Regions from separate parts of the Parvimonas parva genome, predicted to be linked through region 1. Evidence: predicted binding sites of a transcription regulator. Region 1 holds the regulator's gene; the other holds the start of a gene.
The links. The regulator HrcA, encoded in region 1, represses chaperone genes, less so after heat shock. The targets are predictions, from matches to a motif close to ATTAGCACTCNATANTATNGAGTGCTAAT.

Region 1 (12,126 bases):
GCTACTATGAAAAAGAAAAATTAAGAAAGCAAATGGAAAACCAATTAAGTATGCTTGATGATAAATAAATTTTACTTTTAGAATGATAACTATTGCTTTATTCTTCCAATTATGTTATAGTAATAAGGTAATATTAAAATATTACATATTTCCTATAGTATTGGAGGATAAAAGGATATGAAGGGAACTGTAAAATGGTTCAATGCAACTAAAGGATTTGGATTTATTTCTACTGAAAATGGAGAAGATGTATTTGTACATTATTCAGCATTAGAAGAAACTGGTGAATTTAGAACTTTAGAAGAATGACAAGCTGTTGAATTTGAAGTAGTAGATGGTGCTAAAGGTCCTCAAGCTTCTGGTGTTGTTAAATTATAATAAAAATTAAATAACTTAATTATTAGTTAAAATTGGTATAATATAATTTTAAGCAAGAAGTAAAATCTCCTAGTTTTAGGGGATTTTTTAAATTATAGGAGATTTTTTAAATTGTCAAAAATATACTAAAAATAAAAAAAGATATTATTTTATCAATTGATTTCTTTAAAGTTTTAGTATATAATTTTATATGAAATTGATATTAAGGAGTATTTATGGCAAAGATATTAAGATGTATTGATGAGCATAATTCAATGCGATTTTTTTTCGCTTTTACTGATGATATTGTAAAAGATTTTGAAAAATTACAAAAAAGTTCTGTTAGTGCAAATATTGAAATGGGAAAAATTTTAACGATGAATGCGTTGTTATATTCCGATTTAAAAAACGACACTGATAGTATAGATTTAAAATTAAAGACAAATGGGGATTGTGGTCTTATTATTTCCAAGTTATATAACAATTCATTTATAACCGGATATTTAGAAAATAAAAATTTAAGTAAATACGATAAAATCTATGAAAATGGAAAAATTTCGAAAGATTTTATTGGAGATAATGGAATACTTGTTTTGATAAAAGATTTAGGTTTAAAATCTCCATATATTGGACAGACAAGTATAATTTCTTCAAATATTAGTGAAAATTTTACTAATTATTTTAGTGCATCCAATCAAACTGTAACGTCAGTTAATTTGGAAGTAAAAAAGGTTCTTGATGATTATATTTCTTTTGGTTTTATGATGGAGCTTTTGCCGAATTATACAGAAAAAGATTTATCACAATTTACAATTTACTCAGATATGTTTAAAACCGAGTTGGAAAATTATATTAACTCCAAGTCTGATGATATGAGTTTTTATGATTATATTTGTTCTATTTTAAAGATTTTTAACATTAGAATCATAGAAGAAAAGATTATTCATTATAAATGTAATTGTAGTGATGAAAAGATAGATAATATGCTGTTAAGTTTAGGTAAAAAAGAGCTTAATGATATAGTGAAAGAGGGAAAAGAGATAGAAATTTCTTGTAATTTCTGTGATAAGAAGTACAAGAAAAGCGTTGAAGATATAAAAGATTTATTAAATGAACTTTAGGAATTGTTTATGAAAAAAATAAATTTATTAGATAATAGAATATATAGAAATTTATTTATGTTATCTCTTCCAATAATGACAACTTCTTTTATACAGATGTCTTACACTTTAATGGATACATTTTGGGTAGGAAAGCTGGGAACAGAGGCGATAGCAGGTGTTGGAATAGTAGCATTTATAATGTGGTTTGCTAATTCTCTTGTTTTGGTTTCAAAAACAGGGATAGAAATAGGTGTTGCATATAGTGTAGGCTCCAAAGATGATAAGCAATTTAGAAAATATATTGACACTTCTGTTGTTATAAATTTATTTATGTCTATTACTTTTGCGATATTATTATATATTTTTAGATTAGATGTAATTAAGTTTTTTAACATAAAGAGTGAGTTAGTAATTTCGCTTGCAAATAGTTATTTGAAAGTTGTTATATTAGGAGTTCCTTTTACTTTTTTAAATCCACTATTTTCAGGAGTTTTTAATGGCTCAGCAAATAGTAAAGTTCCATTTATTGCAAATTCCTTAGGGCTTATTATAAATATAGTTTTAGACCCGATTTTAATCTATGGTTATTTTGGTTTACCTGAGCTTGGAGTTAGAGGGGCAGCTGTTGCTACAACTTTATCTCAAATAGTTGTTACAAGCATTTTTGTGATTTTTTCAATTAAAGATGGTAAAATTTTAAAAGGTTTTAATTTAATTAAAAATTTCAGTAAGCCAACTTTTTATGAGGTTTTAAGACTTGGAGTTCCAACTGCTTTTAAATCTTGTATATTTGCTTTTATCTCAACTATTTTACTTAGAATAATTGCAAGTTGGGGAGAAAGTGCCGTTGCAGCAGAGAATGTTGCAGTACAGATAGAGGCCATAAACTGGATGACTGTTGAAGGCTTTTCTATTGCACTTTGTGCATTGATTGGTCAAAATTATGGAGCTAAAAATTATGATAATATAGTTTTGGGATATAAAAAAGGTCTTAAGATAATTTTAGGAATTGGAATTTTTTGTTCATTCTTTTTATATTTTTCATCAGACTACATAATCAGACTATTTATAAAAAATGATGTTAATACCATTAGAATGGGTGTTAGTTATTTAAAAATTTTAGCTTTTTCTGAAATATTTTTAGCTCTTGAAATAGGAATTTCAGGAATGTTTAACGGACTTAAAAATACAAAAACGCCTACGATAATAAGTACATTTTCAAATGCTTTGAGAATTCCACTTGCGTATCTAGTTTTTTATTCAAAATTGAATATAAGCTATATGTGGGTTGTAATTTCTTTTTGTACTTTTTTAAAGGGAATGTTAAATTATATTTTCTTTAAACGATTCATCAAGAAAAACTTTGATTTTGAACTTTGATGTATTGAAAAAAAATAAAAGATATGATAAAATATTTGTATTGTAAATTTAGAAAATTTTTGATTGAAAGTAGTAAATATATTTAATTTTTAAGAGAGTCATTGTTTGGTGTGAAATGATATTTTAGTATATTGAATTTACTCATGAAATGCGAAAGCCGTTGATTACGTTATAATCTTAGAGTGAGTTAATTACTAATTAGAGTGGTACCACGGAAATTTCAACTTTCGTCTCTTTTCGAGACGGAAGTTTTTTTATATTATGAATGGAGGAATGTTATGAAAAATTATGAGCCAAAGAATATTGAAAAAAAATGGCAAGATATTTGGGACGAAAAAAAACCCTTTAAATGCGAAATAAATGATAAAGAAAAATTTTATGCATTGATAGAATTTCCTTATCCGTCAGGACAAGGACTTCATGTTGGACACCCAAGACCATATACTGCATTAGACGTTGTAAGTAGAAAGAGAAGACTTGAAGGACAAAATGTTTTATTCACTATGGGTTGGGATGCTTTTGGTCTTCCAACTGAAAACTATGCGATGAAAAACAAAATTCATCCTGAAATTGTAACAAAAAATAATATTAAGAATTTCAAAAAACAATTAAAGAGCATTGGTTTTTCTTTTGATTGGGACAGAGAAATAAATACAACAGACCCTGATTATTACAAATGGACTCAATGGATTTTTATGAAGATGTTTGAAAAAGGTCTTGCATATAAAATGGAAATGCCTATAAATTTCTGTACGTCTTGTAAAGTTGGTTTGTCTAACGAAGAAGTTGTAGGTGGTTGTTGTGAAAGATGTGGTGGAGAAGTTATACATAAAGTTAAAAATCAATGGATGTTGAAGATAACTGAATATGCAGATAGACTTATAGACGACCTTGAAGAAGTTGATTTTATTGATAGAGTTAAAACTCAACAAATCAACTGGATTGGCAGAAGTTATGGTATGGAAGTTAAATTTAAAATGAAAGATATTGATGATGATATTTTAGTTTATACTACTAGACCTGACACAATTTTTGGAGCAACTTATATGGTTATTTCTTGTGAGCATCCATTACTAAAAAAATATGCTGGCAAAATAAAAAATAAAGAAGAAATTGAAAAATATGTTTTAGAAGTTCAAAAGAAATCTGAATTTGAAAGAACAGAAATGAATAAAGATAAAACAGGAGTTAAGATTGACGGAATTACTGCAATCAATCCTTGCACACAAAAAGAAATTCCAGTATTTATTTCAGATTATGTTTTGATGACTTACGGAAGTGGAGCAATTATGGCTGTACCTGCTCATGACACCAGAGATTTTGACTTTGCTAAAAAATTTGGCTTGGAAATTGTTGAAGTAGTAAGTGGTGGAGAAAATGTTAATGAAAAAGCATATACAGACACTAATACAGGAATTATGGTTAATTCAGGATTTTTAAACGGACTTTCAGTTAAAGATGCAAAAGAAAAGATTTTTGAATATTTATCAGAACTTGGAATAGGAAATAAAAAGACTAATTTCAAACTTCGTGATTGGGTTTTCTCAAGACAAAGATATTGGGGAGAACCGATTCCTCTAGTACATTGTGATAAATGTGGTTGGGTTGCTATTCCTGAAGAAGAATTACCATTAAGATTACCTGAGCTTGATTCATTTGAACCAACTGAAACCGGAGAATCTCCACTTTCAAAAATTGATGATTTTGTAAATTGTACTTGTCCAAAATGCGGTGGAAAGGCAAAAAGAGAAACAGATACAATGCCACAATGGGCAGGGTCTTCTTGGTATTATTTAAGATATATGGACCCACATAATAAAGAAAGTCTTGTTGGGAAAGAGGCTTTAGATTATTTTGGTCAAGTTGATTGGTACAATGGTGGAATGGAACATACAACATTGCACTTATTATACTCAAGATTTTGGCATAAATTCCTTTATGATATAGGAGTTGTAAATACAAAAGAACCATATTTAAAAAGAACTTCTCATGGAATGATTCTTGGAGAAAATGGAGAAAAAATGTCTAAATCAAGAGGAAATGTAGTAAATCCTGACGAAATGATTGACAAATATGGAGCAGATGCTTTAAGATGCTATGAAATGTTCTTAGGAGATTTTGAAAGAAGTGCGTCTTGGTCTGACGGTGGAATTAACGGTTGTAGAAAATTCTTAGATAGAGTTTGGAAATTACAAGAAATAACTAATTCTAGTGAAGAAATGACAAAATCTTTAGAAAAGTCAATCCATAAGACAATTAAAAAAGTTTCAGAAGATTTTGAAAATCTTAAATTTAATACTGCAATAGCATCACTTATGACTTTGATAAACGAATTTTATTCTGCAAAAGAAATTTCAAGAGAAGATTTAAGAATATTTTTAATTTTATTAAATCCTGTTTCTCCACATATTACAGAAGAAATATGGCAAGAAATGAATTTTGGAGGATATATCTTCGAACAAACTTGGCCAAAGTATGATGAATCAAAAACTATTGATACAGAAGTAGAAATGCCAATTCAAATAAACGGAAAAGTTAGAGCTACTTTAATGATTGCAAAAGATGCAAAATTTGAAGATTTTAAAGAAGAACTTTACAACAACGAAAGTGTTAAAAAATTCATCGAAGGAAAAACAGTAGTAAAAGAAATTTTTGTTCCTGGAAAAATTTGTAACATAGTTGTTAAATAGAAATTTATAAATAATAAATATGATTTTAATTTATATTAATTAATAAATTTGTTTTCAAACTATAAAAAAGTAAGTTTAATAGACTTACTTTTTTTGTATATTTTTTTGTTTTATGGTACAATATAAAATATAATTATTTTAAAAAATAAGGAGTTTTTTATGAAAAATAAGGTTGCATTAGTAATCGAAGGTGGAGCGATGAGAGGTGCCTTTTTGAAAGGGGTTTTGGATTATTTTAAAGAAAATGGAATTAAATTTCCTTATGTTGTTGGTGTATCTGCCGGAGCAATTACAGGTTTTGAATTTGTTAGTGGTATTGCTTTTGATGTTAATAAATTATTTTTAGAATTTTCAAAAAATATGGAAGTTTTAAAAAATTCATCAGAGCCGATAGATTTAAAAGCTATGGTTAATGGAGTTTTTGATTTTCCTGAATTTGATAAAAATATTGAAACTGAATTTGAGGCAGGTGTTACTTCTTTGATTGATGGTAGTTATAAATTCTTTTCATCAAAAGATGCTAAAAATACTTTAGATATGGTTGATAAGATAATAGCATCTTCTGCTCTTCCTGATATGGCAAAATGTGTTGTGATTGATGGAATTCCATATTTTGACGGTGGAATGCATAATACGAATCCACTTGAAAGAGCGATTGAAAAAGGTTATGATAAATTTGTAATTTTACTTGCCAAAAATAGAGGATACAGAAGAACAAATTCTGATATTAGTGATATCGTAAGATTTGGTTATAAAGATTATCCGAAATTTATAGAATCAATGGAAAATGAAAAAGATAGATATAATAAGACTATGGATTTAATTGATAGATTAGAAAAAGATGAAAAAGCTATTGTTTTTGCACCTATCAATCCTTTGAAATTCAAATCATTTACAACAAATATGCAAGATGTTGTCGATTTGTATAAAGAGGGATATATGGTTGCAAGTCAAAGTATTGAAAATGTTAAAAAATTTGTTTAGGAGTTAGAATGATATACGGTTTATCTGATTTGCATTTAGATTATACTGGGGATAAGTCTATGGAGGTTTTTGGCTCCGCTTGGGAAAACTATGAAGAAAGAATGTTTAAATCTTGGAAAGAAATTGTAAAGGACGATGACTATGTTATTGTTCCGGGTGATATTTCTTGGGCTTTGAAGATTGAAGAGGCTTATAATGATTTAAAGAGAATTGAAGAACTTCCAGGAAAAAAGATTTTTTTAAAAGGTAATCACGACTTGTGGTGGAGTAGTTTAAATAAGATAAAAGAATTAAATTTAAAAAATATGTTTTTTTTACAAAATAATAGTATTGAAACTGAAGATTATGTCTTTATCGGAACAAGAGGTTGGCTTTCTCCAAAGTCCTCTGAATTTTCTGAAAGTACGGACAGAAAAATCTATAATAGAGAGCTTATGAGGTTAGAGCTTAGTTTCAATTCTGTTAAAAATAAGGAAAAGGAAATAATTTGTCTTTTCCATTATCCACCGGTAGAAAAGGACAGAACACTTAATGACTTTGGATTATTTGCAAAAGAGCATAATATAAAAATTGTTTTATATGGGCATTTACACGCACATTCGTTAAATAATGTTGTTGATGAGGTTGTTGATGGTATAGAGTTTCATTGTCTTTCTGCCGATTACTTAAAATTTATTCCAAGACTTATTAGGAGATAAAATGGAAAAAGAGTTAGAAGTTAAGATTTTAAATATAGATGTTGAAGAAATAAAAGAAAAGTTAAAAAAATTAGGCGCAAAGTTTTTACGAACTGAAAATCAGGAGAATATAAGATTATCTTCTTCGAAGTTTGATTGTATTCCAAGGGGAAGTTTTTTAAGAATTAGAAAATTTTTAGATGAAAATGGAAAAGAAATAAATTCGGAACTTACTTACAAAGAACATAAGGCAAATAAAATTCTTAAAGAGTTTAATGAATACAATGTACCTTTGGAAAATAGCTCTGAAATGCTAAAGATTTTAAAATTTTTGGGATATGATAAGTTAGATATTGAGAAAAAGTTTAGAACTTCATATTCATTTAAAAAAGCACATATAGATATTGATGTTTGGGATAAGGAGGTTTATCCATATCCTTATATGGAAATAGAGGTTTCTCATTATGATGATTTGTGTGAAGTTTTAGATTTGTTGGAAATAAGCAAAGACAATGTATGTCTTAAATCTTTACCGGAACTTAAAGAAGAATTAGAAAGTAGGTTTTAGTATGAAGGAATTATTTGAAATTTTATTGAAAAAAAGAGTATCTGTTGTTATCGTGTTGCTTGCGATATTTGTTGGAATGCTTGTAACTTATTTGCTTAGCAGAGCAAAATATAGATTTTTAAAGTTTATTCCTGCATTTGTTTTAATAATAACAGGAACAGTATTTTTAGCAGATGGTTGGACAAATATTATAACTCCAAGAGGACTTAATTCATTGTATTATGCAATGATTATAGGTACAAGTGGAGTGGTTTCGCTTTTCTATGCTTTAATACTTATGAACTTTAGGAAAAAGTAGGTGATTGCATGTCTAATATAGCCAGTTTTTTTGACATTGACGGAACTATTGCGAGAGAATCTTTGATGATTGAACATTTTAAAAGACTTATAAAATATGAAATTTTAGATGAGAGCATTTGGGTCAATGATGTAAAGCAATTATATATGGAATATGTTAATAGATATGGGGCTTATGATGCTTATATTGAGGCACTTGCTGAAAAATATATTACAGATTTAAAAGGCTTTGACGTTGAATATAATAAGTTTATAGCTGAACAATCTGTTCAAAAAGTGTGTGAAAGAGTTTATCTTTTTTCAAGAAATCAATTAGAATTTCATAAAAAGAATGGTCATTTAATATTTTTTGTTTCTGGAAGTCCGGACTTTTTAGTTGAAGAAATGGCTAAGAAATATGATATTACAGAATATAGAGCTACAAAGTATCTATACGATGAAAATAGAAAATTTAATGGTAAAATTCTTCCGATGTGGGATAGTGAAAATAAAGATAGAGTTTGTAAAGAACTGATTGAGAAGTATGATATAGATATTGAAAAATCTTTTGCTTATGGAGATACCACAGGAGATTTATCAATGCTTAGAAGATTTGGCAATGCCTATACGATTAATCCGTCAAAAAGATTATTGGAAAAAATAAAAAATGATGAAGAACTTTCAAAAAAAGTAAATATAATCGTTGAGAGAAAAGACGTTATATATAAACTAAAGGCAGATGTAGTAACTTTATAATTTATATAGTATTAAAATAAAATTATTTTAATTATAAAAATTTTTAAAATAGTTGACAAAATTTTAGATTATTGTTATTATTATCTTGTAAAAATTATTAATTAAATTTACAATAAAACTAATATTGTTGAAAATTTAATTGTATTGTATTTTACTTTTAAATACAATAAACTTTTACTTTGTTAGTTAAAATTTAAGGAGGACTTTTAAATGAAAGTAGCAGTTGTATATTGGTCAGGTACAGGTAATACTGAAAAAATGGCTGATTGTATCGCCGAAGGAATTGAAAACGCAGGTTCAGAAGTTGAAGTAATTTTCTGTGATGATTTTGGAGCAGATATGTTAAATGATTTCGACCTAGTTGCATTTGGTTGTCCAGCAATGGGAGATGAAGTTCTTGAAGAATCAAGTTTCGAACCAATGTTTGAAGAAGTTGAAGAAGAATTAAACGGAAGAAAGATTGCTTTATTCGGTTCTTATGAATGGAACGAAGGACAAAAATGGATGAAAGACTGGAAAGTTAGATGTGAAGGAGTTGGAGCTAAAATCGTAGCTGAACCTCTTTGCGTATATGATTGTCCAACACCAGAAGACGAAGATGACTGTGTAGCATTTGGAGAAAAAATCGCTAAAGCATAAGTTAAATAGGTATTTAAAGGTAGCCTTAGGGCTACTTTTTTTGTGCATGAAAATAAATTTTAAATAAATTTTAAATAAATTTTAAATAAATTTGTTTTAAAACTTGACATAGGGGAATAATAGTAATATAATATTGTTAGCAGTCTAAGAGGTTGAGTGCTAAAAAGAGGTGATAAAATGCTTGATGATAGAAAATTGAAAATTTTATATGCCATAATAGATAGTTATATCAGTACTTCTGAGCCTATTGGGTCAAGGACAATTTCCAAACAATATGATATGGGAATAAGTTCAGCTACTGTTAGGAATGAAATGAGTGATTTGGAAGAGCTTGGTTTTTTAAACAAGGCCTATTCATCTTCCGGTAGGATTCCGTCGGATAAGGCTTATAGACATTATGTTAATTATTTATTATCTTCACATTTTGACGAAATTTCAAAAAATATGTATGGAATTGACGTTCTGGCAAAGCATATTAATGAAAAAAATAAGATTTTTAAAGAATCTGCGAAGATAATTTCTGAGGTTACAGAATGTATAACGGCAACTATGATTACAGATTATATGGATTGTTCTGTAAAGAGTATTGATGTTATAAATATAAGTGGAAATTATTATGTTTTGGTTTTAGTTTTTGACACAGGAAAAGTTGTTAATACCGTTTTTGATGTTAAAAACAGTATTAATGAAGAAATTTTACAAGAACTGATATTTTATTTAAAGAAATATTTAATAAATGTTAAAGTATCTGATTTGAATGAAAGATTAGAGTTTTTAAAATTTACTTTTGTTTCAAAAATTCCATTTATTACAGAAGTTTCCGGCTTGATAGAAAAAGAGGTTTCAAAAACTGAAAAGTCTGATATTGAGCTTGAAGGTATTTCAAATATATTTAACTTTCCGGAGTATAGGGATATGAATAAGGCTAAAGAACTTATTCATTTCTTAGAAGATAAAAATGAATTGGAAGATTTGTTTTTAAGTTATAATGGAAATGAAATTTATGTTAGTATCGGAAGTGAAAATAATAAAGACTTTTTAAATGAGAATACCATTGTTGCTACTTCTTATGATTTAGGAAATGGTAGTAAAGGAAAGATAGCTGTTATTGGTCCAACTAGAATGGATTATGAAAAGATAATATCAACTATGTTAAGTTTAAATGATAGAATGAATGATATTTTAAAATGACGGGAGGCGAAATAGTTGGAAGAAAATAAAGAAATTTTAGAAGATGAAATTAAAGAAGATACCGAAAAAGTATCTAATGAAAATTTAGAAGAAAATTCTTTTAATGAAGTTGAGGAAAAATTAAATTCAGAAATTGAAGAATTAAAAAATCAACTTTTAAGACTTCAAGCTGATTTTGTAAATTATAGAAATAGAACTGAAAGAGAAAAGTCAAATTCTATTATACTTGCAAATGAAGGCTTAATTTTGAAGTTATTACCTGTTTTAGATAATTTTAATAGAGCATTTATTCATCTTAATGTTGATGATGATGTAGTTAAAGGCTTTATTATGATTAAAGAGCAGTTTGAATCAATTTTAAAAACTGAAATGTTGGAAGAAATTGAAAGCGATGGTGCTGTTTTTGACCCGAATTTACATAATGCAGTTATGACTGAAAGTAAAGACGGAGTTGAAAGTGGTGTCATATTAGAAACTTTTGAAAAAGGATATAAAATTAAAGATAAAGTAATTAGACCTAGTATGGTTAAAGTTAGTGAATAATTAGGAGGAAAATATTATGTCAAAGATTATAGGTATTGATTTAGGTACAACAAACTCAGCAGTAGCTGTTATGGAAGGTGGAGAACCAACAATTATTGCAAATGTTGAAGGAAATAGAACGACTCCTTCAGTAGTTGCTTTTGCAAAAAATGGAGAAAGATTAGTAGGGGAAACTGCAAAAAGACAAGCTATTACAAATGCAGGAAGAACAATCATTTCAATTAAAAGAGAAATGGGAACAGATTACAAGGTAAAAATTGATGGTAAAGATTATAGTCCTGAAGAAATTTCAGCAATGATTTTACAAAAAATTAAATCAGATGTTGAAAGCTATTTAGGAGAAACTGTTTCAGAGGCAGTAATTACAGTTCCGGCTTACTTTACAGACAGCCAAAGACAAGCTACAAAAGATGCAGGAAAGATTGCAGGTTTAAATGTTAAGAGAATTATTAACGAACCAACTGCAGCTGCGCTTGCTTATGGAATGGATAAAGACACTGAACAACATAAAATAATGGTATTTGACCTTGGTGGTGGTACATTTGACGTTTCTATATTAGAAATAGGAGATGGAGTTTTTGAAGTTTTATCTACTAGAGGAAATAATAGACTTGGTGGAGATGATTTCGACGAAGTTTTAATGAACTATCTTGTTTCAGAATTCAAAAAAGAAAATGGAATAGATTTAAGTAAAGATGTAACAGCAATGCAAAGATTAAAAGATGCTGCTGAAAAAGCTAAAAAAGAACTTTCAACTACAATGACTTCAAATGTAAATTTACCATTCATTACTGCTGTTGACGGAGCACCTGTTCACTTAAATATGGATATTAAGAGAGCTAAATTTGAAGAATTAACTTCATCATTAGTTGATAAGACATTAGTTCCGGTTAGAGAGGCATTAAATGACGCCGGACTTACTGCATCAGAAATTGATAAAGTTCTTTTAGTAGGTGGTTCAA
Region 2 (12,126 bases), 380 kb from region 1:
ATCAGGCTCAGAAGTTGGATTGGCATATAAAGTTTGTGAAAAACTTCTTGAAGAAAATATTTCAACAAGACTTGTTTCAATGCCTTGTATGGAAGAATTTGAAAAACAAAGTAAAGAATATAAAGAAAATGTATTACCAAAAGATATTAGAAAAAGAGTTAGCATTGAGGCGCTTTCAACATTTGGTTGGGGAAAATACATTGGACTAGACGGACTTTCAATCGGACTTGATACATTCGGGGCATCAGCACCTGCAAATTTATTATTTGAAAAATTTGGATTTACAGTTGATGCAGTCTATGAAAAAATTAAAAAAGAATTATTCTAATTTATAAAAAATTGTAAAAATAGCGAAGAAAAACTTCGCTATTTTTTGTGTAAAATAAAAAATAAAATGAAAAATGTTGAAAAAGTTTTAAAAAACTATGGAATATTCCATTTTGTTTTAACGATTTTAGTGCTATATTATTTTTTATAAATATCTTTTGTGCAATAATTATCTTATATCTGAGTATAATTTTAGAAAATATATTTTTCGTATTTATATCTAAGAAAGATAAAAAATTAAAACATATAATAAATTTAATTTTATTTGTTGTTATTTTTGGTCTCACATCAATTGTATCACAACAATTTTTAGTTTACACATAATATTTTACACTATGAATTTGTAAAAAAATAGGGTATAATATATTTATTCTTTAAAATACTTAAAATTTTGATTTAATATTACTTTTTATATAATTTTTGATGTAATTGGTAATATATTTGGAGGGGAAATGAAAGCTATATTTTTTGATTTGGATGGAACTTTGCTTCCTTTAGATGAGGAATTATTTGTTGATATTTATTTTGAGGAATTGTCAAAAGTATTTTCTGTTTATAATATTGATAGTAAGAAGCTTGTTGAAAATATTTGGACTGCAACTCATGAAATAATTAAAAATGATGGAAAGAGAACTAATGAAGAGGCCTTTTGGGATAAGCTTAATAGTAATATAAATATTGAATTATCTGATGTTAAAGAAGTATTGAAAAAGTTTTATGCAAATGAGTTTTTTACTAAGTTAAAAAAGTGTTCAGCTGAAAATAGTTTGGCAAAAGTTGCCGTTGAACTTGCAAAGAAGAACGGAAGAAAAGTTGTTCTTGCTACTAATCCGGTTTTTCCTATAGATGCGTTAGTTAGATTGAAATGGACAGGACTTGATATTGATGACTTCGATTATGTTACTCATTATGGCAATAGTTCTTTTTCCAAGCCGAATCCCAAATATTATTTAGATTTATGTGAAAAACTGGATGTTGAACCTAAGGATTGCTTGATGATTGGAAATGATGAAAAGCAAGATATATTTGCAGCTAGTAGTGCTGGGATGAATTGTTATTTAGTAACGGATTATCTTTATACTTATCCTGATTGTAAAGTAAATTGTGAAAAAGGAAGTTTTAAAGATTTAATTGAAAAATTAAAAACTTTATAATATAAATATGTATAAATTAAAAAGACAACAATTATATGAATTGCTGTCTTTTTGTTTGTTTTTATAATTATTTCTTTTTTGCTATTAGGAATTTTATGTTTATTCCTAGTGTTTTGAATTTGTTTTCGTATTCCGTTTCTATGTTTTGTGGGTAGTCGAAGTTTGCTAGGTCGTAAGTTATTAATATTACTTCGAATCCGTTTTCGTTAAAATATTCTAGGCTTGCCTCGAAAAGGTCATCGTCATCTGTTTTGAAATGTATTTCGCCTTCATCTACGAGTAAGTTACTGTATTTTTTTAAAAAGTTTGGGTGTGTTAATCTTCTTTTGTGATGTCTTTTCTTTGGCCAAGGGTTGCAGAAGTTTATGTAAATTCTTGAGATAGATTTTTCGTTAAAAAATTCGTCAATTTTTTCTATGTTTGTAGGGATTGCACGAACATTTAATAGTTCCAAATCTCTTATTTTTCTTGTTGCATATACGATTGCATTTGTGTCTAGGTCTAATATGCAGTAATTTATATCTTTGTTTCTTTCTGCAATTTCGCTAATGAATTTTCCTTTTCCACAGCCTAGTTCAAGGTTTATCGGATTATTATTTTTAAATTCTTCATTCCATTTTCCTTTTAAGTTTTGAGCATCAAATATTACTTGCTCATTTTCTTTCATTTCGGGAACTGCCCACCATTTTTTTCTAAGTCTCATTAATTTTCCTTTCATAAAAAATTTTTATTCTTACATATTATTATATCATATTTTCATTTTAGATAATTTTTTAATGGTAAATATGATGAAATAAATATATTTTTGTAAAAAACACAAAACTATATTTATTATAACATATTTTCGTTTTAGATAATTTTTTAATGGTAAATATGATGAAATAAATATATTTTTGTAAAAAACACAAAACTATATTTATTATAACATATTTTCGTTTTAGATAATTTTTTAATGGTAAATATGATGAAATAAATATATTTTTGTAAAAAACACAAAACTATATTTATTATAACATATTTTCATTTTAGATAATTTTTTTAATGGTAAATATGATGAAATAAATATATTTTTGTAAAAAACACAAAACTATATTTATTATAACATATTTTCGTTTTAGATAATTTTTTAATGGTAAATATGATGAAATAAATATATTTTTGTAAAAACACAAAACTATATTTATTATATCACATTTTTTATTTAATCAAAAATTTTTTAAACTACTAGTAGTTTTATTTTTGTTTAAGTAGAAATTTTTAAATAAAAATAAATAAATATACTATATATAGTTTAAAATAAAAATTTTATTCTATATATATTTTGTTTTGTATTGGGTATAAATTACCGGAGGTGATTTATTTGAAGATTATAAAGAGGGATTTATCTGAGGTATCATTTGATATTTCAAAGATTGAGAATGCAATTTACAAGGCATTTGTTAGCGTTGGTGATGAAGATAAAAAAATTCTTTCAAAAAATTTAGCGAATGAAGTTTTTGAAAATATTTTGAAAGACAAGGGAGAAAATGTAAGTATAAGTGTTGAAGAAGTTCAAGATTATGTTGAAAAGACTTTAACTAAAAATAATCATTATGATACTTTGAAAAGTTACATTTTATATAGAGAAAAGAGAAATTCTTTGAGAAAGGAATTAAATTCTTTTAGAGAATATATTGAAGATGAGAATTTAATTGAAATTTTTGCGAAAATTCAAAAAGATTTTTCAACTGAAGGTTATGAACTTGATAGGTTATTTAGAAAATTTTTATCTTTTGTTAAGCCTAATTCAACTTTGAATGAAAAGGTTGAGCTTTTGATAAAGGCATCTTCTGAATTAACTTCAAAAGAAAATCCAAATTGGGAGTACATTTCTGCGAGAATTTATGCTTATAAGATTCATAAAGGAATTTCTAATTACGAAAAGGAATTGCATATTGTTGACTTTAAATCAAAGATAAAAGTTTTAACTAAACTTAATTTATATGGGGCATATATTCTGGAAAATTACTCTAATGATGATATTGATGAACTTGAAAAATATATGGATAATTCAAGAGATGAACTATTTACTTATTCATCTTTAGATTTAGTTTATAAAAGATATTTAATATGCGATTCACATAAAAAGGTAATTGAAACAATGCAAGAAATGTTTATGGGAATTGCAATGCATCTTGCTATTCCTGAAAAAGATAGGGTTTCTTTTGCTAAAAAAGTTTATGATGTACTTAGCAATTTAAAGGCAACTGTTGCAACTCCTACGATGTCGAATGCAAGAAAGCCGTTTCATCAACTTTCTTCTTGTTTCATAGATACTGTTCCTGACACTCTAAAGGGAATTTACAGAAGTATTGATAATTTTGCACAAGTTTCTAAACATGGTGGTGGAATGGGACTTTATTTTGGCAAGGTTCGTGCAACAGGTTCAGATATTCGTGGCTTTAAAGGTGTTGCAGGTGGAGTTATAAGGTGGATAAAACTTGCAAATGATACAGCTGTTGCTGTTGACCAACTTGGTGTTAGACAAGGTTCTTGTGCTGTGTATTTAGATGTTTGGCATAGAGATGTTCCTGAATTTTTAAATCTTAGAACAAATAACGGCGATGATAGAATGAAAGCACATGATGTTTTTCCTGCAATTTGTTTTCCAAATCTATTTTGGCGTTTAGCAAAGGAAAATATAAATTCTAATTGGTATTTATTCTGTCCTCATGAAGTAAAGGAAGTAATGGGATTTTGTTTAGAAGATTTTTATGGAGAAGAATGGGAAGAAAAATATAAACTTTGCATTAAAGAGCCGAGACTTGATAAGAGGGTTTTAAGCGTTAAAGATTTAGTTAAGTTGATTCTAAAAAGTCAGGTTGAAACGGGAACTCCTTTTATATTTAATAGAGATAATGCGAATAATACAAATCCAAATTCACATAAAGGAATGATTTACTCTTCAAATCTTTGTACTGAAATTATGCAGAATATGAGTGAGATTTTAGATAGTGAAGAAAAGATTATGCAAATAGATGGAGAAGAACATGTTGTTACTGATGTAAAGGCAGGAGATTTTGTTGTTTGTAATCTTGCAAGTCTTGTTCTTGGAAATATAGATTTGAAAAATGATGATGAAATGGAATTTGTCGTTTCGACAATGGTAAGAGCTTTGGATAATGTAATTGACTTAAATTACTATCCAACACCTTTTGCTAAGATAACAAATTCAAAATACAGAGCAATCGGACTTGGAACAAGTGGTTATCATCATGCTCTTGTTAAAAATAAAATTATGTGGCAAACTGATGAACATTTGGAATTTATGGATAAAGTTTATGAAAAGATAAATTATTTTGCAATTAAGGAAAGTTCAAAAATTGCAGAAGAAAAGGGAAGTTACAAATATTTTGAAGGTTCAGATTGGGAAAATGGAAAATATTTTGAAAAAAGAGAGTACAATTCTAAAAAATGGCTTGAGCTTAAAGAAAAAGTTTCAAAAAACGGTCTTAGAAATGCATATCTTTTAGCAGTTGCACCAACAGGCTCAACTTCGATTATTGCAGGAACTACTGCAGGTGTTGACCCTGTTATGATGAGATATTTTCTTGAAGAAAAGAAAGGTTCAATTATTCCAAGAGTTGCACCGGATTTAACTCCTGAAACTTTTTGGCTTTATGAAAATGCTCACGAAGTTGACCAAACTTGGTCTATAAGAGCGGGTGGAGTTAGACAAAGACATATTGACCAAGGACAAAGTTTGAATCTTTACATTACAACTGATTATAAGATGAGTCAAATTTTAAAACTTTTGATTTTATCTTGTGAAGTTGGATTGAAAAGTATTTATTATATAAGAAGTAAAAGTTTAGATATTGAAGAATGTGATAGCTGTTCAGCTTAGAAAGGAAAGATTATGAAATTAAATAAAAAAGCTCTTTTTAATGAAAATGGAGATATTGAATTATCAAAAAGAAAAATGATAAATGGAAATACTACAAACTTAAATGATTTTAATAATGTAAAATACACTTGGACAACTGAATGGTATCGTAATGCGATGAATAACTTTTGGATTCCTGAAGAAATTAATTTATTTCAAGATTTAAAAGATTACAAGGTAATGGACGAATATGAAAAAACTGCTTTTGATAAAGTTTTAAGTTTTCTTATATTTTTAGATAGTATTCAAACTGCTAATCTTCCATACATTGGGGAATATATTACTGCAAATGAAATTAATCTTTGCCTTACAATTCAAGCGTATCAAGAGGCTGTGCATTCACAAAGCTATGGCTATATGTTAGATAGTATTTGTTCTCCTGAAGAGAGAATAAATATTTTATATCAATGGAGAGATGATAAGCATCTTCTTGCAAGAAATAAATTTATTGGTGATTTATACAACGAATTCCAAGAAAAAAAAGACCCATATAGCTTAGTAAAAACTATGGTTGCAAACTATATCTTAGAGGGAGTTTATTTTTATTCAGGTTTTATGTTCTTCTACAATTTAGGAAGAAATGGTAAAATGCCAGGCTCAGTACAAGAAATCAGATATATAAATAGAGATGAAAATACGCATCTTTGGTTATTCAAAAAAATGATTTTAGAATTACAAAACGAAGAGCCTGAACTTTTTACAGAAGAAAAAGTTGCTGTGTATAAAGAGATGATTAAAACAGGCGTTGAGCAAGAAATTGCTTGGGGACAATATGTTTTAGGTGAAAATATACCGGGACTTACAATGCAAATGGTTGAAGATTATATAAAATATCTTGGAAATCTTAGAAGTACAGCTTTAAACTTTGGTAAACTTTATGACGGATATGATGAAGAACCGGAAAGTATGAAGTGGGTTAGTGAGTATTCAGACCCTAATGCAATAAAAACAGATTTCTTTGAGGCAAAACCATCAGCATATTCAAAGTCAAGCATAATAGATGACGATTTAGATGATCTATAAAAAACAAAATTAAATATAAAAATAAATTAAAAACTAACTTTTTTTCAATTAGTTAGTTTTTTTATTGAAAAAATTTATATTAAATTTAGTTTAACTATTGAAAAATAAAATTAATAGTAGTATAATATTAACACAAATAGGAATTATTTGCATTAAAATTTTTTAAAGGGGGATTATTATGAATATTAAATTTAAAAAAATTATTTCAATGATTATTGTTGCATGTATTTTTTTAGTAGGTTGTTCTTCAAGTAAGAATGACAAAACAAAAGAAATAGCAACTACTGAACAAAAAGGCAGAAAAAAAGTTATTTATACTACATTTTTTCCGGTAACTTATTTAACAAATAGTATTGTTGGAGATAAAATGGAGATAAAAACAATTATAAAAGGAAATCAGGAGCCTCACTCATTTGAAATAAAAACAAATGATATGAAAGATATTTTAGAGGCTGATTTAATAATTTATAATGGAGCAAATATGGAAAGTTTTATTCCAGATTTGGAATCAGTTGTTAATGATAAAAATAAGTTTTTGAATATGTCTCAAGGACTAACTCTTTTAGATAATGGAGATGGACTTTCAGACAAACATGAAATGGTAAATCCACATACTTGGCTTAGTATAAAAAATGCAATTATTCAACTTGATACTATTTATAAAAAAGTTTCTTCTATAGATCCAGAAAATGAAGCATATTATAAAGAAAATTTAAAAAAAGCACAAGATGAATTTAGAGCTTTAGATAAAAAATTTGAAACAGAGCTTGCAAAAGTTAAAGATAAGGAAAAATATTTTGTTGTAAGTCATGCTGCTTTTAATTATCTTGCCAATGATTATGGATTAAAGCAAGTTGCAGTTACAGGTATTTCTCCTGAAAATGAACCTTCAGCAAAACAACTTCAAAAAATTGCCGAATTTGTTAAAGCACATAATATAAATACTATATTTTTTGAAGGAAAAGCAACTCCAAAGGTTGCTGAAACTCTTGCAAAAAATACTAACACAAAAACTTCAACTTTATATACTATGGAAAATTTAACTGACGAAGAAATTAAAATGGGCTATTTAAAATTAATGGAATTAAATTTAGAAGCGTTAGTTAAATCATTTAATGAATAGGGAGATATTATGAGTAAAAATTTAAAGAATAAAATAAATAGAATGAATTTGATTTTAGTTTGTAGTGCAATTCTACTTACAAGCTGTTCAAAAAAACAGGAAGAAAATGAAAAAAGTTCTACAAAAAATTTTGAGTTTGTAGAAAAAGAAACAAATTATAAAAAGGATGAGACAACAGAAGTTTTAATTGATGCGGAAATAAAAAAGAGTGATATAGTTAGGTCATATAAACACGGAGACCACTGGCATGTGTTTACTAAAGACGGTAAAGAACATATTACTTATACAGACCCTTCAAAATTGGGAGATGGAAATTCACTTTCTCTTGTTAGTGTTGTTTCAAAGAGTAAATTAAGAGGATTAAATGTAACATCAATATTAAAACATGGGGATCACTGGCATGTTTATACTGCTGATGGGAATGAATATTTAACTTATGAAAATCCATCTAGTATGTTTCCTAATATTACTGTTGGAAATTATGTAGGCTCACATAGTTCTAATAGAAATAGAGGAAGTTCAAACAACTATTCACATGCTAATATTATTGAAGAGAAAAAAGATAGAGTTGTAAAGATTTTAAGACATGGAGATCATTGGCATATTTATACTGAAAGTGGTAAAGAGTATATCAGTTATACTGATCCTACTTCAAAATATCCAAATGTAGAAGTTGGAGAATATAAAGGAAATCATGGTGATTCTCAAGAAAGTCCGGAAAATGAAAAACCTAATGTTCCAAGTGCTAGTGGAAATTTACTTGAAGCTAGAAAGAATCTAAATATAATAAATGTTTTGGGAAAAAATGCTGTTGACAGATATGATATAGTAAAGATTTTAAAACATGGAGATCATTATCATATTTACGATTCAAAGGGAAATGAAGGCATCACATATACTAATCCAAAATCACTTTATCCTGATGCTGAATTTGGAGAATATCAAGGTAATCACGGAGATGATTCAAATAACCATTCACATGATAATATTATTGAAGAGAAAAAAGATAGAGTTGTAAAGATTTTAAGACATGGAGATCATTGGCATATTTATACTGAAAGTGGTAAAGAGTATATCAGTTATACTGATCCTACTTCAAAATATCCAAATGTAGAAGTTGGAGAATATCAAGGAAATCATGGTGATTCTCAAGATAATACAGAAAATGAAAAACCTAATGTTCCAAGTGCTAGTGAAAAATTATTTGAAGCTAGAAAGAATCTAAATATAATAAATGTTTTGGGAAAAAATGCTGTTGACAGATATGATATAGTAAAGATTTTAAAACACGGAGATCATTATCATATTTACGATTCAAAAGGAAATGAAGGCATCACATATACTAATCCAAAATCACTTTATCCTGATGCTGAATTTGGAGAATATCAAGGTAATCACGGAGATGGAAATGAAAAACCATTTGAATGGCCAAAAGGTGTAACAAGAATCGTAGATCATGGAGATCATTGGCATTTATATGTTGGAGATAAAGAGGTTGCAGTTGTTCACGAAAATCCAAGAAGTCATTATCCTAATGCAGAATATATCAAAGAAGGAAGTGACCACTCTGATATTGGTGTAGATGAAAATGAATTATTTACTTACGAAAGTGTAAAAGCGGAAATAAAAGATAAAGTAATCCCATATCTTGACAATAATCTTAGAGCAATGAGACATTATGGAGATTTAGATACAACATTACCAGTTTATGGTTCAAATGGAGTTACAAAAGGAATATTTTATTGGTTACACGGAAATCACTATCATGCAATAACCATAAAACAAATTATTCAAAATGCAAAAGCTGGTCAATATGGTGATTGTACTGCAAAAGAAATTGTATCTGCTCTAAAATATATAATTGAAAATCCAAATGCAAAAATTGAGTCTAAAATAACTGTTGATAGAGAAGAAGTAGAAAAATATCTTATGAAAGTTTATAATCTAAAAGATAAATTGGATGTACAGGTTATTGGAAATATTGCTTATGTTTATATAAATGGTGAGACTTTAAAATTTAGTTTAGCAGATTTTGAAAAAGTAAATGGAAAAATCAGATATAAAAAGAAACTACCAGAAGCACCAAAAAAAGCTAAAAAAGATAATGAAAATTCTGATGTAGAAAATGAAGATAAAAATAAAAATACCATTCATAAGTCTGAAGATAAAAAAGTTGATGAAAAGAAAAAAGAAAAATTAAATACTAATAAGTCAACAAAATTAGACGAAAATAAGAAAGAAAAAGACAACAAAAAGAAGTAATCTTCTAAATTTAAAATCACTCAAATAGAGTAAAATCTAATTGAGTGATTTTTTTGTAAATAAATAAGTTTCATTTAAATAAAATTTTTTAATTAAAAACTTTTTTTGTAAATATGTTTGTAAAATGTTTTTTATGTGGTATAATATATTTGTAATCAATTAGCACTCAAGTTAATAGACTGCTAATAACTTTAATAGGAGGGATATTATGAAATTAAAACCAATAGGAGATAAATTAGTTATAGAAATGGTTGAGGTAGAAGAAAAGACAAGCTCTGGTATTGTTCTTCCTACTTCTGCAAAAGAGGCGCCAAGTGTTGCAAAAGTTTTGGCAATTGGTGATGAAATTTTAAAAGATGAAGATAAAAAAGATTTAATCAAGGTTGGAGATAAAATAATTTTCTCTAAATATGCAGGAACTGAAGTTAAACTTGATAAAAAAGAATATATTGTTGTAAAAATTGCTGATGTTTTAGCAGTTGTTGAAGATTAGGAGGTTTTTAAATGGCTAAAGAAATTAAATTTAACGAAGATGCAAGAAATGGAATGGAAGCTGGTATTAATAAACTTTCAAATGCAGTAAAAGTTACTCTTGGACCTAAGGGTAGAAATGTTGTTTTAGATAAAAAATTCGGTGCGCCTCTTATAACAAATGATGGTGTTACTATTGCAAGAGAAATTGAATTGGAAGACCCTTATGAAAATATGGGTGCTCAACTTGTTAAAGAAGTTGCTACTAAGACAAATGATGTTGCAGGGGACGGTACAACTACTGCAACACTTTTAGCTCAAGCAATTATTAGAGAAGGATTAAAGAATGTTGCTGCTGGAGCAAATCCTATGATTATTCAAAAGGGAATTAAAAAGGCAGTTGAAAAGGCAGTTGAAGGAATTAAGGAATTTTCAAAGCCTGTTGAAACAAAAGAAAGTATTGCTCAAGTAGCATCAATTTCTGCTGCTGATGAAGAGGTTGGAAAACTAATTTCAGATGCAATGGAAAAAGTTGGTAAAGATGGTGTTATAACTGTTGAAGAATCAAGAAGTATGGGAACAACTTTAGATGTTGTTGAAGGTATGCAATTCGATAGAGGATATGTTTCTCCTTATATGGTAACAAATACTGAAAAAATGGAAGCTGAACTTGAAGACCCATACATTTTAATTACTGATAAAAAGATTAGTAATATTCAAGAAGTTTTACCCGTTTTAGAACAAATCGTTCAACAAGGAAAACCACTTTTAATTATTGCTGATGATGTTGAAGGGGAAGCAATGGCTACTCTTGTTGTTAATAAATTAAGAGGAACATTTAACTGTGTAGCAGTAAAAGCACCTGCTTTTGGAGATAGAAGAAAAGATATGTTACAAGATATTGCTATCTTAACAGGTGGTACAGTTATTTCAGAAGATTTAGGATATGAATTAAAAGAAACTTCTATTGAAATGTTAGGTAGAGCAAGAAGAGTAACTGTTGGAAAAGAACTTACTGTTATCGTAAATGGAGCAGGAGAACAATCAGCTATCGAAGAAAGAGTTGCATTAATTAGAAATCAAATTGAAATAAGCGATTCTGAATATGATAGAGATAAATTACAAGAAAGACTTGCTAAACTTGCAGGTGGAGTTGCTGTAATCCAAGTTGGAGCAGCAACAGAAACAGAATTAAAAGAAAGAAAATTAAGAATTGAAGATGCTTTAGCAGCTACAAGAGCAGCAGTTGAAGAGGGTATCGTTCCTGGTGGTGGAACTGTATTGTTAAATGTAATTCCAAGAGTTAAAGCACTTCTTGAAAAAACAAATGGAGATGAAAAAACAGGTGTTAGCATAATTGTTAAAGCACTTGAAGAACCTGTTAGACAAATTGCTATTAATGCAGGTTTAGAAGGCTCTGTAATCGTTGAAAATGTTAAAAATGCAGAAGTTGGAATTGGTTTTGACGCTTTAAATGAAAAATATGTAAATATGCTTGAAAGCGGAATTGTTGACCCTACAAAAGTTACAAGGTCAGCGTTACAAAATGCATCAAGTGTTGCATCAATGGTATTAACAACAGAGGCTGCTGTTGCTGATGTTACTAAAGAAGAACCAATGGGACAAATGCCTGGCGGAATGAATCCCGGAATGGGATATATGTAGGCCTTAATCTACACATAAGATTCAGTTGAAGTATCTTTTAAAATTAAAATTTAATTTTGAATATATTTAAATTTATGGTAAAATAGAACTTAGATGATGTCTAAGTTCTTTTTTTATGGAGATTTTATGATTATTTTATTTTTTAATATTATATTTTTAATTTGTATTACTATTTT

Region 2: groES (co-chaperone GroES) is a predicted target of HrcA. The motif match lies at 9,973-10,001, and genes of this name have one in related genera.

Annotation. Positions count from the first base shown of each region.
Region 1 covers NZ_AP038371.1:581,245-593,370, forward strand. Annotated here, with positions in the region: gene ACKTSI_RS03085 (thymidine kinase) at 1-68, shown strand, start outside; partial or broken gene ACKTSI_RS03090 (cold-shock protein) at 178-378, shown strand; gene ACKTSI_RS03095 (Hsp33 family molecular chaperone HslO) at 594-1,478, shown strand; gene ACKTSI_RS03100 (MATE family efflux transporter) at 1,488-2,840, shown strand; T-box leader at 2,891-3,078, shown strand; gene leuS (leucine--tRNA ligase) at 3,119-5,530, shown strand; gene ACKTSI_RS03110 (patatin family protein) at 5,690-6,514, shown strand; gene ACKTSI_RS03115 (metallophosphoesterase) at 6,523-7,212, shown strand; gene ACKTSI_RS03120 (class IV adenylate cyclase) at 7,214-7,759, shown strand; gene ACKTSI_RS03125 (hypothetical protein) at 7,761-8,057, shown strand; gene ACKTSI_RS03130 (HAD family hydrolase) at 8,066-8,791, shown strand; gene ACKTSI_RS03135 (flavodoxin) at 9,002-9,430, shown strand; gene hrcA (heat-inducible transcriptional repressor HrcA) at 9,587-10,621, shown strand; gene grpE (nucleotide exchange factor GrpE) at 10,637-11,164, shown strand; gene dnaK (molecular chaperone DnaK) at 11,181-12,126, shown strand, end outside.
Region 2 covers NZ_AP038371.1:958,159-970,284, reverse strand. Annotated here, with positions in the region: gene tkt (transketolase) at 1-328, shown strand, start outside; gene ACKTSI_RS04780 (HAD family hydrolase) at 780-1,481, shown strand; gene trmB (tRNA (guanosine(46)-N7)-methyltransferase TrmB) at 1,549-2,184, opposite strand; gene ACKTSI_RS04770 (ribonucleoside-diphosphate reductase subunit alpha) at 2,842-5,367, shown strand; gene ACKTSI_RS04765 (ribonucleotide-diphosphate reductase subunit beta) at 5,380-6,429, shown strand; gene ACKTSI_RS04760 (metal ABC transporter solute-binding protein, Zn/Mn family) at 6,608-7,552, shown strand; gene ACKTSI_RS04755 (pneumococcal-type histidine triad protein) at 7,562-9,814, shown strand; gene groES (co-chaperone GroES) at 10,023-10,307, shown strand; gene groL (chaperonin GroEL) at 10,319-11,950, shown strand; gene ACKTSI_RS04740 (hypothetical protein) at 12,077-12,126, shown strand, end outside.